DNA from 4 places in the Klebsiella sp. I138 genome. Region 2 is predicted to be linked to each of the others. Evidence: predicted binding sites of a transcription regulator. Region 2 holds the regulator's gene; each other region holds the start of a gene.

Region 1 (3,178 bases), 2.3 Mb from region 2:
AGTTCGCGATCGTACGCTTTGCAGGAACCTTCAACCATTTTGATGCCGCCGAACGGGATAATCGCACGTTTCAGCGGTTTTTCAGTTTGCAGACCAACGATTTTCTCAAGGGCTTTGTTGATATAGCCTGCGTCATGAGAAGTGATGGTGGATGCAAGGGAAGTGTCGAAATCAACAGGTGCGTGAGTACGGTTTTCCTGTTTAACGCCTTCCATGACGTTGTCCCACAGCTTGGTTGTCGCGTCAGTTGCGCCAGCCAGGAAGGACTCGTCACCTTCATAAGGGGTATAGTTTTTCTGGATAAAGTCACGTACGTTGACTTCTTTCTGCCAGTCACCTTTCGCGAAACCTTCCCAGGCTGTGGCTAACTTTTCATTAAGCTCGGACATGTAACACCTACCTTCTTAAGTGGATTTTTTATTTACTGCCTGAAACGGCCCTTAGTGATGGTCGTCGCCACGCAGGTAAATGACCCAGTATGTCAACCCAACCAGCAGACCACCGCCGATAATGTTCCCGATAGTTACCGGAATCAGGTTATCAGTAATGAAGTTCATAACGGTCAGGTGAGAGAAATTTTCCGGAGCAGAACCGACTGCGGTCCAAAATTCCGGGCTTGCAAAGTCGCGGATTACGATACCCAGCGGGATCATAAACATGTTAGCGATACTGTGCTCAAAGCCGCTGGCAACAAACATGGCCACGGGTAAAACCATAATCATGGCTTTATCCATCAGGCTGCGGCCGGAGTAGCTCATCCACACCGCCAGGCAGACCATCAGGTTCGCCAGGATACCCAGGCATACGGCTTCAATAAAAGTATGGTGCATTTTATGGTCAGCGGTTTGCAGGACGTTGAGGCCCCAACCGCCGTTAGCGGCCATATACTCGCCAGACAACCACATCAGCAATACAAACAGCAATGCGCCTATCAGGTTACCAACATAGACGTTGAGCCAGTTTCTTGCCAGTTGACCCCAGGTAATTCGTCCGCTGGCTTTCGCCACGACGATAAGAACGGTGGAGGTAAACAGGTCAGCACCACAAATGACGCAGAGAATCAGGCCGAGTGAAAAGCAGATCCCTCCGATCAGTTTGGCAATACCGAAAGGCATCGCGGCAGTGCCGGTTGTCGCTGTGATATAGAAGACAAAAGCGATGGAAATGAAAACACCAGCGGTAATCGCCAGATAAAACGTCTTCATCGGGTGCTTTGTCGCTTTGTAGACACCTGCTTCTTCGGCAACCTTCGCCATCGCAGCAGGGAGTAATAGATCAAAAGGGTTGTCAGCTTTCACACTAACTCTCTCTTTATAAAAGTTGGCGGTGAGATACTAACAAAGCATTATAGAAGGGAAATTGATGTAGATCATATCCCACCGGAACTATAAGCCCTGTATACGTATGGTTTTTACTTGTTTTGTATTTAACTATCTGTTTTATATTAAAAAAATAAATTTTAATATTTACAACTTATGTTGATTTTTTTCATTTTGGGACAGTGCTGACGGTTAATTAAAATGGGGTATTTTTTATTAAAATTAACAACCATAAGCTGATGCGTAAAAAATTTTTACGGTAAGTTAACGTAGCAACCACAAATTAGCGGCGAGTCTGCTCAGCGACGAAAAACGGGGCCCTCATCGACCCCGTTAAAATACGCTTACCAGCAGATTAAAGCCTTATTTGGCCCAGAATGCCGCTTTTGCCCGCTGCAGTTTTTCATAGGCCTTCAGTAACGACTGATGGGCCGGGAAGGCCTTGAGGTCGCTATCTACCGGCTGCAGGCCGTAGAACGGCGCTTCACCGCTCATTGCCGCGCTGGCGGCTTCTACCGCATCAGCCCCGTACATGCGGATGAAGGCATTCAGGTACTGCAGAGGCTGGCGTTCTTCTTCCTGACTAAGCAGCAGCAGCGTCTGCAGGCAGCGGTAGTAGTTGGCGCGCTCTGCGCTGAAGATGGAAGCATTGAATTCAATGGTCCATTCGGTCCAGATCAGCGCTTGTTCCAGATCGCCACCGGCCAGCGCCAGCATCGCTTTCAGTTCGCCAATACGCAGCGTATACCAGCCGTTGTCTTTGCCCGTTGCCAGGCCCAGCAGCTCGCGTACGCGGGTAAAGTCGTCGTTCCCTTCATCGTCCAGCTGCTCGATCAGCGCCAGATAGTCTTCTTTATCCCATTCACTGCCCGGAAGGGAAAGCAGGGTTTCGCGCAGATGGCTGCCCATGCTGTTATTGGCCAGCCACAGATCTTCTGCCGGATAAATGTCCGACATACCCGGAACGATGATGCGGCAAGCATAGACGCTCAGGTGTTCGTAATCGGCGATGTAAACTTCTTTATCTTCTTCTTTAAAGATAGCCATCAGAGTGGCGAACTCTTCTTCCGTCGTGCCGGAGAAGCTCCAGTCGACGAACGGATAATCGGCATCCTGCTTGAACATATCCCAGGAGATCAGACCGCTGGAATCAATAAAGTGAGTCTCAAGGTTGGCGTGTTCGGCCACTTCTTCATCATCGAAGGTCGGCGGTGTAAAGACGTCGAGATCTTTCAGGCTACGGCCTTGCAGCAGTTCGGTGACGGTACGCTCCAGGGCGACGCCAAAGTCCGGATGGGCGCCGAAAGAGGCAAAGCAGGTTCCGTTAGCCGGGTTAAACAGCACCACGCAGATAACCGGGTATTTACCGCCCAGTGAGCCATCGTAAGCAAAAATCGGGAAACCTTCGGCTTCCAGCTTATTAATGGATTCCACTACGCCAGGATAGCGTGCCATCACTTCCGCAGGGATTTCCGGCAGGCTGATACTTTCAGCGATGATGCGGTTTTTAATGTGACGTTCGAAGACTTCCGACAGTGCCTGAACGCGCGCTTCGTTCGGCGTGTTGCCTGCTGACATACCGTTAGAGACATACAGGTTGCCGACGATATTCATCGGGATATACACGGTTTCGCCATCGGACTGACGGGTGAACGGCAGGCCACACACGCCACGCTCGTCATTCCCCGACTGCAAATCGACCAGCATGCCGGCAGTCAGTTGATCGTCAGGATCGTAGAAGGCGCGCAGGCGAGGATCCAGCAGACCTTCCGGCACTTCATCATCTTCAGTCAGCGGGAACCATTTTTCATTTGGGTAGTGGACGAATGGTCCGTTCGCAATGGTTTCGCCTAACCAGA
Region 2 (3,178 bases):
ATTAACACGCATGCGGCGGTAGGCCAGCGCCGGGGCCTGATGATCGTCGCTGAGAATGAGTCTGATGGCCTCCTGGTCCGCTTCCAGCGCATCGTGGGCGTTTTTACGCAGCAGCCCGCTTTGCCATTGCGGCCATAGCCAGACCATGCCGCCAAACGCGATAAGGCAGCCGATAAGCGTATCGATGAGCCTGGCGACAATATACTGCTCGCCGTTTAGCGTCAGAAGCTGCAGGGTATACACCGCCGTTACGGTAAAGCCGACCATCGCCCAGCCGTAATGCTTGCGAATAATCAGGTAGCTCATCAGCGTGACGAGCAGCATCGCGGTGAGCGTATAGCCCTCCGGGACATGAAAGTGCAGCGCCAGTCCGGCGATGGCCAGACCGGCAAGGGTTCCTGCCGCCCGGTGGACGATACGTACTCGCGTCGCGCCGTAGCCGTTTTGGGTCACGAACAGCACCGTCATCAGGATCCAGTAGGGCTTGGGCAGATTCAGGGCGCTACCCATCAGACTGGCTGCCGATAGCATCACGCAGATGCGGGCGGCGTTGCGTAATGCCGGTGATTTCAATGAGAGATAGTTCTTCAGCGCAGGCAGCAGCGGCAGGCGACGTTCTTTATCTGCCATCAGGTTGCGGGCATAGAGCGGGCGCTGGGTACGCAAAACCCGGGCTATTCGACTAAAGTGCCAGGCGCAGAATTGTCCGACCGGGTTGTCAGGATGCTGCCAGGCAATTTTCTCCAGCGCACCGATTTGCTTATCCATATGAAAGCGTTGCGGATAGCGGTGGTACAGAATGTCATCGGCCAGCACCCGCAGGCGGGCAGCTACGGTTTGCGCGTTCCAGCGGATCACCGCCTCCGCGTGGCTGCGCTCTACCAGCTTTTGCACTTCTTCGGGTTGATGCAGGCTGACGGAAATATGTTCCTGTAAATCCAGCGCCACCTGAAAGGCCCGCAACAGACGTTTGTGGTCGTTGCGCTGGTTCGCCGCCAGCATATGCATCTGCTGGTAGCATTGGGTTATCAGGTCCACCACCTTTTGCTGGCGCGTGAGCAGCGGCGGCAGCGAAGTGGCCGGATCGATATGCTGCGTCAGCAGGCTGTATTTCGCTTCGCAGTAGTTAGCCAGCTCCCGATAGAGCAGGCTCAGCGATTCACGCAGCGGCTGTTCGCGCCAGAGCCAAAACCAAAACCAGTTAAACAGGCCATACCACAAGGTCCCGAGAGCGTAGATCAGCAGTGGCTCCCAGACGGGCATGTTCCCGGCAAGGCTCAGGGTAAAGATCGCGGCAATTAACGATGCGGGCAGCAGCCTGGCGTGCAGGGAGCTGATTTCCGCCGTGACGCCAAGCAGCAGCGCCAGGCCACTGAGAATCAGAGGCAGCGGGATATCCTGCTGGAGCAGAAGCTGGACGACCAGGCTGCTGCCGGCAAATAACGAACCGCCAACGATCAATCGCTTAAAAAAGCGTTTGTGAGGTGTATCGAGGCCAGCGACGTTACAACAGGCAGGCACTAACGAGAACAGCAGGCCTTGCTGTAGATGACCGAGGAAGAGACCGATTGCGACAGGCAAACACAACACCAGCGTTTGCCGCAGTGCATAGTTGACTTCCGGGTGGTAAATCAGCCTGCGCCACATAATGGGGAAACAAAAACGGCGTATTGCGGGTGCAATACGCCGTTTTATCGACTTAACGCGTACCGTAGACGACGATAGTTTTACCGTGTGCAGAGATCAGGTTCTGATCTTCCAGCATCTTCAGGATACGGCCAACGGTTTCGCGGGAGCAACCCACGATCTGACCAATTTCCTGACGGGTAATTTTAATCTGCATACCATCAGGATGGGTCATCGCGTCTGGCTGTTTTGCCAGATTCAGCAACGTCTGAGCGATACGCCCGGTGACGTCGAGGAAGGCAAGGTTACCCACTTTTTCTGAGGTTACCTGCAGACGACGAGCCATCTGCGACGACAGACGCATCAGGATGTCCGGGTTGACCTGGATAAGCTGACGGAATTTTTTGTAGGAGATTTCGGCCACTTCACATGCGGTTTTCGCACGTACCCAGGCGCTACGCTCCTGGCCTTCTTCAAACAAGCCTAATTCACCGATGAAATCGCCCTGGTTGAGGTAGGAGAGGATCATCTCTTTCCCTTCTTCATCCTTGATGAGCACAGCCACAGAGCCTTTGACGATGTAGTACAACGTTTCTGCTTTTTCACCCTGGTGGATCAGCGTGCTTTTAGATGGGTACTTATGAATGTGGCAATGAGACAAGAACCATTCGAGGGTAGGGTCTGTTTGCGGTTTGCCAAGCACCATGCGCGGTTATCCTCTGTTATAAGCTATCTCCGGGTGCCGACACAACACGGCATCCGGGCATGCAATCGTATTGTTTCCCTATGCCTGGGAAACGGCTGGTGATTTTTCTTCAGCCTGTAATGTGAACTCCTCTGCATACATGCAGTACATCAATGTAATACTGTAGCATCCTGACTGTTTTAGCATAGCTTTTGCCGCATGTCTCCTGGTGTCTCGCTTCAGCATGATGCAGGTCGCCTTCCGTTGCGAGAATTGTTATGTGCGCGTAATCTGTCAGGAAAATTGCAACCTTGGAGTTAAATTTTATGCAAGCTCGTGTGAAATGGGTTGAGGGGTTAACCTTCATTGGAGAGTCCGCATCGGGTCATCAGATTTTGATGGATGGCAACTCCGGGGATAAAGCGCCAAGCCCGATGGAAATGGTGCTGATGGCGGCGGGTGGATGCAGTGCGATCGATGTCGTGTCTATTTTGCAAAAAGGTCGCCACAACGTGACCAACTGCGAAGTGAAGTTGACGTCGGAACGCCGGGAAGAGGCGCCGCGCCTGTTTACCCATATCAATATGCATTTTATCGTGACTGGCAAAGAGCTGAAAGATGCGGCGGTCTCGCGTGCGGTAGAACTGTCGGCGGAGAAATACTGCTCGGTAGCGCTGATGCTGCAAAAAGCGGTGAACATCACTCATACATTTGAAGTGGTGGAAGCGTAATACCAGATGCCCGGTGGCGCGATGCTTACCGGGCTTACACCGTTTTGTCGCGCCGCCCGGCCATTTAAATCGCTTTGCCTTCCATCAGGCGCTCTACCAGCGGCGTCATAATGAGTTCCATCGCCAGCCCCATTTT
Region 3 (3,178 bases), 1.5 Mb from region 2:
CCCTCTCTCCGCCACTATTCAAACACTTACGTCAATTCCTTTCAACGACCCGCATCACACTTGGCATAGTGTTGGTATAACGGGGCGTCACATTCTCATCAATCATCATCCTCTGATTTCTCAACGACGGGAAGTGCTCACTTCGACGACACCCGCTGGCAGCAGCCTTTTGCCATTTGCAAAACAGGTGATAGAAGGGGGGCGGGCAGGTTTTTGGCGAGCGATACGGCAGCAGCGCTGCGTGAAAAAGCCCGCACGCGGCGGGCTTAGCTTAAGCGCGGAAAAAAACGCATCAGAACTGATAGGTTATGCCGACAGCAAACTGGTCGTCAGTCGCGGAGCCGGTGATGGCACTGTCTTTATCATCAAGCAGGTTAAATTTGTAAGCCGTGTAAACGTTGAAGTTTTTGTTAAAGTAGTACCAGGTGCCCAGTTCAACATAGTTCATAATTTCAGCATTTCTGCCATTGCCAGCCCCAAGATCTTTGCCTTTAGCATAGACATAGCCGAGGGATGGGCGCAGACCAAAGTCGAACTGGTACTGAACCACGGCCTCAATATTTTGCGTTTTGTTGGCGGTTTTGTTGATGAAAACGTCATTTTCTATCGGCGTCATATTGTGGGATTCGGCATACATTACCGCCGTGTAAAGGTTATTGGCGTCATACTTCGCTGCTAAGCTCCAGACTTCTGCGGTTTCGCCTTTGCGGTCCGCTGCCTGTTCGTCAGTGCGGTCCGAATTGCTGTAGGCAGCGGCAAAGCCAAAGCCATCGACGCTGTAAACGACCGACGTGCTATAGCCGTCACCGTTAGATTTTAAACGGTCGCGGTTATTATTTTTACCCTGGTATTGCAGCGCGAAATTCAGACCATCAACCAGACCAAAAAAGTCGCTGTTACGATAGGTGGCAACGCCGTTGGTACGGCCGGTCATAAAGTTGTCGGTAGCCACCAGACCATCACCACCCCATTCGACCAGCATGTCGGTAAAACCTGCTGCGTCATAAACCAGCCCGTAGTTACGGCCATAATCAAATGAGCCGAAGTCGGCGAGTTTCAACCCCGCAAACGCCAGGCGCGTTGCGCTACCCTGTTCGCCTTCTGGTTTATCCGCTTTGATATTGTACTCAAACTGACCGTAACCGGTCAGGCTGCTGTTAATCTGAGTTTCACCCTTGACGCCGAAACGAGCATAGGTGGTATCCTGGGAGTTATTGTCACTGTTGTCGCGGTCGGTATTGGTGAAAACATGCTCGCCTACCATTTTGCCGTAGAAGTCCAGCTTGTTGCCGTCCTTATTATAGATTTCTGCTGCGTTAGCCGCTCCGGCTATTAATAAGGCCGGAACCAGAAGTGCCAGTACTTTTCTTTTCATTATGTTTTCCCTTTGTATTATAATTAATATGAATGGAGATAAGTCTTGCTGAAAGCTATTTAATACTATCGGGAAGGTTCGGTATTTTTTAAAATAAAAATGTAAATAAATTATATTGAATATTTCAAAATGTTTCCATTTGAATCTTTATATTTTAAATCTATCATTATAAAACAATGCATTCATATGATTTATTGTCTTTCATAACATTGGGTTATTGGTTTTTTTAGATGAGGTTGTAGATTTTATTTAATATGGTTTTTTTATTCATTTTGCATAATGGATTTGGCTTGTTTATTTAATTCCGGTAATGCGTGTTTTAGATTGAGAGTGCCTGGGTGAACATTCATTTTGTTATGTCAAAATAATCATCTGGCATCTTAATTATTTTGTTCGCCACCTAAAGTCAGAAGGGCGGGTATATTATGCTCTGGGCTGCTATTTCTCTCTGTATACCCGCGGGCATCAGCACGGTTTCCCAGTCGCTGAAGGGACTGTTCCATCCTCTTTTTCACAGTATAATGTGACGTGCGTCACCTTTTTCCGGTGTCGCTGTTTCGTTGTCAGTTAAAGGAGAGGAATGAATGGAGCAGAAAGCGAAACGGAGCCCGGGTGGGAAACTTGCCCTGTGGGTCTTTTATGCCTTTTGTGGTTACTTTCTGTGGGCGATGCTGCGCTACTGGTGGGTCGTTGGCAAAATTGAAAGTGTTCCCGGAGCGGCAATAGATGGGGATCTTGGATCGACGACGGGTAAGTGGCTTGGCGCTCTGCTTGGGTTTCTTGTACTGAGCCTCGTGGGTGCCATTCTGGGCGCCATTGCCTGGTACACCCGGCCTGTTCCCGGGATGCATGAACATCACGATTAAAGTTGCTATGCTCAACGCTGGCCTTTTCTCAGAGGAACGCGCATGGAACAACTTGACTGGCAGCAACGATTTGAAGCCTGGCTCGCGGGGCATCATCCGCAGGGTGACTCGGCCCATGACATTTCGCACTTTCGTCGCGTGTGGGGAACCGCGCAGCGGCTGGCCGAAGACTGTCAGGTCGATCGTCTGGTCATTCTGACTGCCTGTTATTTTCATGACATTGTTAGCCTGGCAAAAAATCATCCTGAGCGCAGCCGCTCCTCGGTGATGGCGGCAGAAAAAACGCTGGGTATTCTCCAGTCGTCGTTCCCTGATTTTCCGCGTGAGTGCTATCCCGCTGTTTACCATGCGATTGAAGCGCACAGCTTCAGCGCCGCTATTGCACCGCAAAGTACGGAAGCCAAAATTGTCCAGGATGCCGACCGGCTGGAAGCGCTCGGCGCAATTGGCCTTGCCCGCGTTTTTGCCGTGTCCGGAGCGCTCAATAATATTTTATTTGATGCGGACGACCCCTTTGCAGACCGGCGTGAACTGGATGATAAAAAGTACGCGTTGGACCATTTCCAGCGCAAACTGTTGCGCTTACCCGAAACGATGCAAACGGACAAAGGCAAAGCGATGGCGGTGCACAATGCTCGCTTTCTCGTGCAGTTTATGGCCAAGCTCAGCGCCGAGCTACGCGGCGACCCGTTGTCGGTGGATGACGCGGTTTTAAGGCGCTTTGACCCACAGCCCTGAAACTGCTCACGCGATTTATGGTACCCTCTGCAAAATTGTCCGGGCTGGTTGAGGATATGCCGCAAAATTTATTGAAGGAAAAGAGCCTGTCATTGCCTCCGGAACATGCCGGGGAAGAGGCTCAGGCGCTGCTGCGCCGGCTGATGACAATATACGATGTAAAAACGCTGGTGGCATTTCTGCTGGCCGTTGGCGATCG
Region 4 (3,178 bases), 690 kb from region 2:
TACAGGCGGCCCGCACGCTCGGCGATTTTCTGCGCATTGCGGCTTTGATGTTCATAGCGCCAGAGGTTGGCAATCGTTCGCAGCGCCACCAGCAGCGTCGTCGGGCTGACCAGCATGATGTTATTCTTCAGCGCCTCGCTGATAAGCTCAGGCTGGCGGTCTATGGCCAGCAGGAACGCCGGCTCCACGGGAATAAACATCAGAACATAGTCGAGCGAACGCAGACCTGGCAACTGCTGATAATCCTTGCGACCAAGCAGGCGGATATGGTTACGCACCGAGGCGATATGCTCCTGCAGTGCCGCCTCGCGGGTGTAGTCATCGTCTGCATTAAAATAGCGTTCATAGGCAACCAGCGTCATTTTGGCATCAATGACCACATCCTTCCCCTGCGGCAAGCGGACGATCACATCAGGCTGCATGCGCGAACGGCCTTCCGTTTCGATACTGACCTGGGTTTGATATTCATACCCTTCGCGCAAACCGGAGGCCTCCAGCACACGGGTTAACACCACTTCGCCCCAGTTACCCTGAGTTTTGTTATCCCCTTTCAGCGCTCGGGTCAGATTCAGTGCCTCCTGTGCCATCTGGGCATTCAACTGCTGCAAGTTGCGAATCTCATGAGCCAGCGTGTGCCGCTCGCGCGCCTCCTGGCCAAAGCTGTCCTGCACCTGACGGCGGAAACCGTCCAGCTGTTCACGCAGTGGGGTCAGCAGGCCATGTAAGCTCTGTCGGTTCTGTTCATCAACACGTCGGTTGCTGTGTTCGAAAATACGGTTTGCCAGGTTTTCAAACTGTTCGCTCAGGCGCTGTTCGCTGTTCACCATCTGGCGGATTTTATCCTCCGCGTGGATCCGGGTAGATTCAAGGCGGGTGGTGACTTCGCGGAGATCGGCCTCCAGAGAGGTGTTGATATCACGCAGGCTGCGGAGCTCATTATTCAGCAGTTCGCATTCATCACGCCAGTGGGCTTCCTGCACCAGCTGCTGGCGCGCGGCGCTGAGTTCGATATCCAGTTCACGGCGCTCTTCGATAAGATCGGCACGGATTTGGTCGGCATGAGCTTTAGTCGCCAGCCAGCCCACGATTAGCCCCACGGCCAACGCCACAACAGCACTAATAATAATCGAGATATCCACAACACCCCCTGTGGCAACAACTTACGGCACAAAAATAGAATTGTGCTGTACAAACGTCCAGTTTAAAAGAGTTTTCCTGCGAGGCGCAGCGCAAAAAAAAAGGCCGGAAGATCCGGCCCTGGGTCGAAAGACGGGGAAACTACAGCAGGCGACGAGCGGCTTCCACAACGATTTTTACCGCGTGGCTTTCGGTTTGCTTCATGGTTTCCGCGTTTGGAATTTCCTGCTGGGTACGGTTGACGATAACCCCGGCAACCATCCCGGCGCGCAGGCCCTGGCTGGCGCACATGGTCAGCAACGTCGCAGATTCCATCTCATAGTTCATGACGCCCATTGACTGCCACTCTTCCATGGAGCCTTTAAAACGGCTGACTACGCGACCGGAGAAGGTGTCATAGCGTTCCTGGCCCGGGTAGAAGGTGTCAGATGATGCGGTCACGCCGATATGGGTAGTCGCCCCGATCGATTTTGCCGCTTCCACCAGCGCGGTGGTGCAGGCAAAGTCAGCCACGGCCGGATATTCCATCGGCGCAAAATGCAGGCTTGCGCCGTCGAGGCGTACGGATGCGGTGGTGACCAGCACGTCACCAACATTGATGTGCGGCTGGATAGCACCGGTGGTGCCAATACGCAGGAAAGTTCGAATTCCCAGCTGCGCCAGTTCTTCAACGGCAATGGACGTTGACGGGCCGCCGATACCGGTCGAGCAGACAATGACCGACTTGCCATCCAGTTCGGCACGCCAGGAGGTAAATTCGCGATGCGATGCCAGCTTGACCGGCTTATCCATCAGCGCGGCGATCTTTTCCACACGCTCCGGATCGCCAGGGACGATAGCCAGCGTAGCCCCTTGTAAATCGTTTTTGGTGAGGCCGAGATGAAAAACATCAGACTTAGACATAAAAAAACTCCTCTGTGGGTCGAATTATCAGCAGAAGCAAAACGGTACTTTACAGAAGCCATCGACTTCATTTTGTGATGACAATCACCATGAATGAAAAACATTGCAATGATTTTCCATCAAAAAGTGATAAACATCACATTAACAAGTTATATTCACCGTGCCTGAACAAAAGATAGCCTGTTTCAGGCACTGTGCTTTGTTAACGTCCGGTCGATAGCGTCTATAGTTATCGATGCGCTAATAAAAAATAAGGGTACGGAGAATACCATGACCACAACTAAGCAACCTGGCTTTGCGCCTGCAGCCACGCCCCACGCTTCTACCGCCGTTCATACCTCGGAGGAAAGCATTATCACCGGCGAAACGTCGATCCCCACTCAGGGGGAGAACATGCCGGCGTATCACGCTCGTCCAAAAAACGCCGATGGCCCGCTCCCGGTCGTTATCGTTGTGCAGGAAATTTTCGGCGTCCATGAACATATCCGCGACATTTGCCGTCGCCTGGCGCAGGAGGGATATCTGGCTATTGCCCCAGAGCTCTACTTCCGTCAGGGCGATCCGAATGACTATACCGATATCCCCACCCTGTTCCAGGAGCTGGTCAGCAAAGTGCCGGATGCTCAGGTATTGGCAGATCTTGACCATGTCGCCAGCTGGGCAGCACGTCACGGAGGTGATGCCCATCGTCTGCTGATCACCGGCTTTTGCTGGGGGGGCCGTATTACGTGGCTTTATGCCGCACATAACCCGCAGCTGAAAGCTGCTGTTGCCTGGTACGGGAAGCTGGTCGGGCAGAAAACCCTGAACTCGGCGAAATATCCGGTGGATATTGCCGTTGATCTTAATGCCCCGGTTCTGGGGCTGTACGGCGGCAAAGACGCCAGCATTCCACAGGATACGGTGGAAACGATGCGCCAGGCGCTACGCGCCGCCAATGCCAAAGCGGAGATCATCGTCTACCCGCAAGCCGATCACGCCTTTAACGCCGATTATCGCGCCAGCTACCATGAAGAGTCGGCCAAAGACGGCTGGCAGCGTATGCTGGCGTGGTTCGCCCAGTATGGTGGAAAGCGCACGTAAGCCGCTATCGATTGCCGATATGGCGACTAATCATATCGGCAATCGTTCCATCACT

What was found. Region 2 encodes CRP, which controls carbon source genes, mostly activating them, when cyclic AMP is high. Its sites were predicted from a motif close to ATGTGANNNNNNTCACAT; they were not measured.
Region 1: focA (formate transporter FocA) is a predicted target of CRP. The motif match lies at 1,358-1,375, and genes of this name have one in related genera.
Region 3: drpB (cell division protein DrpB) is a predicted target of CRP. The motif match lies at 1,897-1,914, and genes of this name have one in related genera.
Region 4: udp (uridine phosphorylase) is a predicted target of CRP. The motif match lies at 2,165-2,182, and genes of this name have one in related genera.

Annotation. Positions count from the first base shown of each region.
Region 1 covers NZ_CP180447.1:2,256,498-2,259,675, reverse strand. The annotation lists gene pflB (formate C-acetyltransferase) at 1-389, opposite strand, end outside; gene focA (formate transporter FocA) at 441-1,298, opposite strand; gene ycaO (30S ribosomal protein S12 methylthiotransferase accessory factor YcaO) at 1,683-3,178, opposite strand, start outside.
Region 2 covers NZ_CP180447.1:4,598,662-4,601,839, forward strand. The annotation lists gene ACMYSK_RS21395 (YccS/YhfK family putative transporter) at 1-1,647, opposite strand, end outside; gene crp (cAMP-activated global transcriptional regulator CRP) at 1,700-2,332, opposite strand; gene ACMYSK_RS21405 (OsmC family protein) at 2,638-3,042, shown strand; gene ACMYSK_RS21410 (phosphoribulokinase) at 3,107-3,178, opposite strand, start outside.
Region 3 covers NZ_CP180447.1:631,616-634,793, forward strand. The annotation lists tRNA gene ACMYSK_RS02825 (tRNA-Ser) at 1-14, shown strand, start outside; gene ACMYSK_RS02830 (porin) at 293-1,375, opposite strand; gene drpB (cell division protein DrpB) at 1,960-2,241, shown strand; gene ACMYSK_RS02840 (phosphohydrolase) at 2,284-2,979, shown strand; gene ACMYSK_RS02845 (DNA cytosine methyltransferase) at 3,036-3,178, shown strand, end outside.
Region 4 covers NZ_CP180447.1:3,912,233-3,915,410, forward strand. The annotation lists gene rmuC (DNA recombination protein RmuC) at 1-1,139, opposite strand, end outside; gene udp (uridine phosphorylase) at 1,279-2,040, opposite strand; gene ACMYSK_RS18275 (dienelactone hydrolase family protein) at 2,311-3,123, shown strand; gene ACMYSK_RS18280 (transporter substrate-binding domain-containing protein) at 3,128-3,178, opposite strand, start outside.